One region of the Microbispora bryophytorum genome, then DNA from elsewhere that is predicted to be linked to it. Evidence: predicted binding sites of a transcription regulator. Region 1 holds the regulator's gene; the other holds the start of a gene.
What was found. Region 1 encodes HrcA, which represses chaperone genes, less so after heat shock. Its sites were predicted from a motif close to TTGGCACTCTCNNNNNGAGAGTGCCAA; they were not measured.
Positions count from the first base shown of each region.

Region 2: the regulator HrcA is predicted to act here: its motif matches at 1,630-1,656, upstream of groL (chaperonin GroEL).

Region 1 is NZ_JBICTF010000001.1:778,870-782,275, forward strand. Features, by position in the region: gene ACGFIB_RS03665 (16S rRNA (uracil(1498)-N(3))-methyltransferase) at 1-104, opposite strand, end outside; gene dnaJ (molecular chaperone DnaJ) at 114-1,247, opposite strand; gene hrcA (heat-inducible transcriptional repressor HrcA) at 1,248-2,261, opposite strand; gene ACGFIB_RS03680 (hypothetical protein) at 2,417-3,034, shown strand; gene ACGFIB_RS03685 (DUF3097 domain-containing protein) at 3,053-3,406, shown strand, end outside.
Region 2 is NZ_JBICTF010000012.1:24,290-27,695, reverse strand. Features, by position in the region: gene groL (chaperonin GroEL) at 1-1,522, opposite strand, end outside; gene ACGFIB_RS31870 (cold-shock protein) at 2,080-2,280, opposite strand; gene ACGFIB_RS31865 (MoaD/ThiS family protein) at 2,537-2,812, opposite strand; gene thrC (threonine synthase) at 2,858-3,406, opposite strand, start outside.

The DNA.
Region 1 (3,406 bases):
CGCAGGCGGCGTACGGCGGCGGCGTGCCGCCCCTCCGGACCGTCGAGGACGATCGTGTCCGCCGCCTGGCCGGCCGCGTCCGACAGGAACACGGGAACACTCATGCGATCAGCTCAGCGGCCGTTGAAGGCGTCCCGCAGGCGGGAGAAGAAGCCCTGCTGCCCCGGGGAGAACTTGCCGGCCGGCCGCTCCTCCCCGCGCAGTTTCGACAGCTCGCGCAGCAGTTCCTCCTGCGGCGGGTCAAGCTTGGTCGGCGTCTCGACGTTCACGTGGATCAGCAGGTCGCCCCTGCCGGTCTCGTTGAGCCGCTGAACGCCCTTGCCGTACAGGGGGATGACCTGACCGGCCTGGGTGCCGGGCCGCACGTCGATCTCCTCGGGTCCGTCGAGGGTCTCGACCGTGATCAGGGTGCCGAGCGCGGCGGCGGTCATCGGGATGTGGACCGTGCAGTGCAGATCGTCGCCGCGTCGCTCGAAGATCTCGTGCGGCCGCTCGGCGATCTCCAGGAACAGGTCGCCGGGAGGCCCGCCACCGGGGCCGACCTCGCCCTCGCCGGCGAGCTGGATGTGCGTGCCGTCCTCGACGCCGGCCGGGATCCTGACCTTGATCGTGCGCCGGGTCCTGACCCGTCCCTCGCCCGAGCACTCCATGCAGGGGTGCCGGATGACGCTGCCGAAGCCGCCGCACTGGGGGCAGGGACGGGAGGTCATGACCTGGCCGAGGAACGAACGGGTCACCTGCGAGACCTCGCCGCGCCCGTGGCACATGTCGCAGGTGTCGGGGTGGGTGCCGGCCGCCGCCCCGGAGCCCTGGCAGACCTCGCAGACCACGGCCGTGTCGACCACGATCTCGCGGGTCGTGCCGAAGGCCGCCTCCGACAGGTCGAGTTCGACCCTGATGGTGGCGTTGCGGCCGCGGCGGGCACGGGACCGGGGCCCCCGCGTGCCGCCCGCCGAGCCGAAGAAGGCGTCCATGATGTCGCTGAACGGAAAGCCCGCGCCGAAGCCGCCTGCTCCGGCCCCCGCGGCGCCGCCGAACGGATCGGCGCCCATGTCGTACATGCGGCGCTTGCCCGCGTCGGACAGCACCTCGTACGCCTGGTTGATCTCCTTGAACCGCTCCTGGGTCTCCGGATCGGGGTTGACGTCCGGGTGCAGCTCACGGGCGAGACGGCGGTACGCCTTCTTGATCTCTTCCTGGCTGGCGTCGCGCCGTACGCCAAGGGTCGCATAGTAGTCGTTGGACACTTATGACCCCGCCAGGATCTGGCCGACGTAACGCGCCACCGCGCGCACCGCACCCATCGTCACCGGATAGTCCATTCGTGTCGGGCCCAGCACTCCGAGCCGGGCCAGTTCTCTGTCGCCCGCACCGTATCCCGCGGCCACGATAGAGGTGCCACGTAGCCCGCTGTAGGGGTTCTCGGATCCGATGCGGACGGTCAGTCCGGACAGCCCGCCGGTCTCTCCCAGCAGGCGGATGAGGACGACCTGCTCCTCCAGCGCCTCCAGCACGTCCCGCAGGCCGATGCTGAAGTCGGCGGCGGCGAGGTTGGCCGTCCCACCAAAAGCAATCTTCTCCTCGTGCCGCTCGACGAGCGTCTCGAGCAGCACGGACAGGATCGTGACCGCCACGGGCCTGTCCTCGGGAGGCAGGCGTTCGGGAACGTCGGCCACGGTCTCCGGCACCCGGGACAGGCCGCAGCCGTCCAGGCACGCGTTGAGCACGGCGCGCAGGTTCGCGACCCGGTCGTCGGCGATGTCCTCCGGCAGGTCGACCACACGCTGCTCGACCCGCCCGGTGTTGGTGATCAGCACCAGCATGACCCGGCGCTCCGCGAGCGGGACGATCTCCACGTGACGCACCGACGACCTGGTGAGCGAGGGGTACTGGACCACCGCGACCTGCCGGGTGAGCTGCGCGAGCAGCCGCACCGTGCGCATGACGATCTCGTCGAGGTCCACCGCCCCGGCGAGAAAGGTCTCGATGGCCCTGCGTTCCGCGCCCGACAGCGGCTTGATCTGCGACAGCCGGTCGACGAAGAGGCGATATCCCTTGTCGGTCGGCACCCTGCCCGCACTGGTGTGCGGCTGGGTGATGTATCCCTGCTCCTCCAGCGCCGCCATGTCGTTGCGGATCGTCGCCGGGGAGACGCCGAGGTTGTGCCTGTCCACCAGGGCCTTGGATCCCACGGGCTCGTTGGTGGACACGTAGTCCTCGACGATGGCGCGCAGGACGGCGAGTTTGCGGTCGTCGAGCAATCGTCACCTCCCTGTGCCTGGAAACACCGACTCTGGCACTCTGTGTTCCCGAGTGCCAAGTGTACGGCTACCACCCCACGTGGTGCGATAACGCGACGGCACCAGGACAAGCGAGCTGCAAATCGACCACAAGCCGCATGGTCGACTCTTCACCCATGCACGAGAACCAGACCTCCTCGCCGGCCGACGTTACCCTGCGGATGCCGCACCCCTTCGCCTCGCCGTACGCCGGCTCCCTGCCGATCCGGCCCCGGCTGCTGTGGATCCTCCTTTCCTGGGTGCTCTTCGTCGTCCTGCTGGTGGCGGGCGCCGGCGGGTTCACCGGCGGCCTGTTCTCCACGCTCGGCGACGCCGCGCCCGCCACGATCTTCTCCGGCGGGCAGTCGGTGACCGTCGCGCTCAACCCGGCGGACAAGCCGGCGATCTACGCGGCCGTCGACCAGCCCACCGACGTCCGCTGTCAGCTCGGCGACGGCGCCGACCCGCGGGTGCGGCTGACCCCGCCGGCCGTCTCTCAGACCCTCACGCTGAACGGGACGACCTGGGAGCTGCTGTTCGAGGCAGGCGTCCCCGAGGCGGGCACCTATCAGCTCTCCTGCGAGGGCGACGAGGTGCGCTTCGGCGTCGGCAAGCAGCTCACCGGCGTGGCCGGCCTGCTGGCGGGCGGCGCCGTCGCGCTGCTGGCGCTGCCCACCGTCGGCTTCCTGGCTGCGCTGATCGTGACCGTCGTCGTGCTCGCGCGCCGCTCCGCGGCCCGCCGCCGCCCGGCGTGATTTGCTAGCGTTCCCCGCATGTACGGGCGGGACGTGCTTTCCGGAGACTGGCGGCGGCCACGGCGGGGGCAGATCCCCGAGATCGCGGCCGAGCTCGACCTCGTGGTCGAAGACGCCGAGGGCCGCTTCTGCGGCGCCGTGGTGGCCTGCGACAAGGAGGCCGTGACGCTGGAGGACCGGTTCGGCCGGCGCCGGGTGTTCCCGCTGACGCCCGCAGGATTCCTCCTCGACGGCAAGCCGGTGACGCTGGTGCGCCCCCAGGCCGGTCCGAAGGGGCCGCTGCGCAGCGCCTCGGGGTCGATCGCGGTCGAGGGCCTGCGCGCACAGGTCGCCAGGGAGAGCCGCATCTACGTCGAGGGCGTCCACGACGCC
Region 2 (3,406 bases), on a different contig from region 1:
ACGCCGCGTTCTGCAGCGCCGAGCGGGTGACCTTGGCCGGGTCGATGATGCCGGACTCGAACATGTTGACGTACTCGCCGGTCGCGGCGTTGAGGCCCTCACCAGCGGGGAGGTTGCGGACCTTCTCCACCACGACGCCGCCCTCGAGGCCGGCGTTGACGGCGATCTGCTTCAGCGGCTCCTCAAGGGCCTTGCGGACGATCGCGGCACCGGTGGCCTCGTCGCCGTTGACCTCGAGCTTGTCGAACGCGTTGGCGCCGGCCTGCAGCAGGGCCACGCCACCACCGGGGACGATGCCCTCCTCGACCGCGGCCTTGGCGTTGCGGACGGCGTCCTCGATGCGGTGCTTGCGCTCCTTGAGCTCGACCTCGGTGGCCGCGCCGGCCTTGATGACGGCGACGCCGCCGGCCAGCTTGGCGAGGCGCTCCTGGAGCTTCTCGCGGTCGTAGTCGGAGTCGGTGCGCTCGATCTCGGCGCGGATCTCGTTGACCCGGCCGGCGATCTGCTCGGCGTCACCGGCGCCGTCGACGATCGTGGTCTCGTCCTTGGTGATGACGACCTTGCGGGCGCGGCCGAGCAGGTCGAGGGTGGCGTTCTCGAGCTTGAGGCCGACCTCCTCGGAGATGACCTGGCCACCGGTGAGGGTGGCGATGTCGCCCAGCATGGCCTTGCGGCGGTCGCCGAAGCCCGGAGCCTTGACGGCCACGGACTTGAACAGGCCACGGATCTTGTTGACGACCAGGGTCGCCAGAGCCTCGCCCTCGACGTCCTCGGCGATGATGACCAGCGGCTTGCCGGACTGCACGACCTTGTCGAGCAGCGGCAGCAGGTCCTTGTTCGCCGAGACCTTGGAGTTGACGATCAGGACGTACGGGTCCTCGAAGACCGCTTCCATGCGCTCGGGGTCGGTCACGAAGTAGCCGGACACGTAACCCTTGTCGAAGCGCATGCCCTCGGTGAGCTCCAGCTCCAGGCCGAAGGTGTTGCTCTCCTCGACGGTGATGACGCCTTCCTTGCCCACCTTGTCCATCGCCTCGGCGATGAGGGCGCCGATCTCGGGGTCGGCGGCGGAGATGGAGGCGGTGGAGGCGATCTGCTCCTTGGTCTCCACGTCCTTGGCGAGCTTCGACAGCTCCTCGCTGACGCGCTCGACGGCGGCCTCGATGCCCTTCTTCAGCGACATCGGGTTGGCGCCGGCGGCCACGTTGCGCAGACCCTCGCGGACCAGCGCCTGGGCGAGCACGGTAGCGGTCGTGGTGCCGTCACCGGCGACGTCGTCGGTCTTCTTGGCGACTTCCTTGACGAGCTCGGCGCCGATCTTCTCCCACGGGTCCTCGAGCTCGATCTCCTTGGCGATGGAGACACCGTCGTTGGTGATCGTGGGGGCGCCCCACTTCTTCTCCAGCACGACGTTGCGGCCCTTCGGGCCGAGGGTCACCTTCACGGCGTCGGCGAGCTGGTTCATCCCGCGCTCAAGACCGCGCCGGGCGTCCTCGTCAAACGCGATCATCTTGGCTGCCATTAGGCTAGACCTCCCAGTAGCAGGGTGTCTTCAACGGACCGAGCCGACGCCCGCGACGGCGCGGACCCGCTATCCCTGCGCGAGCCCCATCGCCCCGATCCCGGTTGTTGTCACTCTCGACCTCAGAGTGCCAAACAAGTATTTAGCACTCTACCCCTGCGAGTGCAAGCGGGAGCCATGCTGACCAGCTTGGACGTTATGTCCAGATCAGCGAGTCGACGAGCGGAGCGGGGGCACCGACGAGCCCCAAAAGGACGTGCCGCCGGCCCGGACCGAGAAGCGCCCAGGTGCCGCGAGCGGCGCGGCCGGCCTCCGGACGAGGAGCGCGCGGGAGCGGCGAGGAGCACGGCCGCGTTCTGGACCGAGGAGCGCACGGGCGCGAAGCGACCAACCGCGACGAGGCCGTGCTCTCCGCTCACCTCCGGCACGACCCGGCCGGTGTGGCGCCCCGAGCAGCCGAGCGCGGCGGGCGACCCAGCAAGAAGCGGGCGACACAGCAAGCGGAAGGCCCGGCTCGCGAAATCCGCGTGCCGGGCCTTCCAAGGTCGATGACGGGATCAGACGGACCGTACGGCTTCCGCCTGCGGGCCCTTCTGACCCTGCGTGATGTCGAACTCAACCCGCTGACCCTGCTCGAGGGCCTTGTAGCCGTCCATCATGATTGCCGAGTAATGGACGAACACGTCCTTACCACCGTCCACCGCGATGAAGCCGTAGCCCTTGTCCGCGTTAAACCATTTGACGGTGCCCTGCGCCACTTCCGACTCCTCTTGCTGGGCTGGGGACCACACCCAAGAAGCCCCCGGTTTTGTCGATCGTCTTCGACCATACCCGTGTCAAGGCGTAGGACAACAGAGTCAATCCGCAAACTACTACTTGGCGTTCGCTCAAAGCAGGATCGCAGAATATTCACTTTACTGTTGAATAGTTGAGAGCTGCACCTTTTGCCATGGCATCGCATGACTTCTTCATCGGCAGAAGCGCATGTCAGATGCTCGGCCGCGGTGCGGCGGCTCAGCCTCCGGCGACCGCGGGGATGACCGAAATCTGCACCCCGTCCGGCGTGGCGGTGTCCAGACCGTCGGCGAATCGGACGTCCTCTTCTCCGACGTAGACGTTGACAAAACGCCGGATCTTACCCGTTTCGTCCAGGATGCGGCCGCCGATGCCGGGGTAGTCCGCGTCCAGCTTCTGCAGGACCTCGCGGAGCGTTCCCCCCTCGCCGCTCACCTCCGCGGCGCCGTTGGTGTACGTCCGGAGAATCGTCGGAATCCGCACGGAAACGCTCATTGTTCGCTCGCTTTCGTTGCTGCCGATGGGCTTTTTGAAACGCTTTCAGTTGGCGAATGCCGCACGGAAGGCGTCGAGAGAGGGACGGATGACGGCGGCGGGACGGGCGTGCTCGGCCACCGCGTCGAGCGTCTTGAGTCCGTCACCGGTGTTCAGCACCACGGTCTCGGCGTCGGGGTCGAGGCGGCCCTCGCGCACCAGCTTGCGCAGCACGCCGACCGTGACGCCGCCCGCGGTCTCGGCGAAGACGCCCTCGGTCCTGGCGAGCAGGCGGATCGCCTCGACCACTTCCTGGTCGTTCACGTCCTCCACCGCGCCGCCCGTCCGCCGCGCAATGTCGAGCACGTACGGCCCGTCCGCCGGGTTGCCGATGGCGAGGGACTTGGCGATGGTGTCGGGCCGCACCGGCTGCACGACGTCCTGCCCGGCCTTGAACGCCTGGGAGACCGGCGAGCAGCCCTCGGCCTGCGCTCCGAAGATCCGGTAGGGCCGCTCCTCGACCAGCCCCAGCTTGATCAGCTCACGGAAGCCCTTGTCGATCTTGGTGAGCTGCGAGCCGGAGGCCACCGGGATGACGATCTGGTCGGGCAGTCG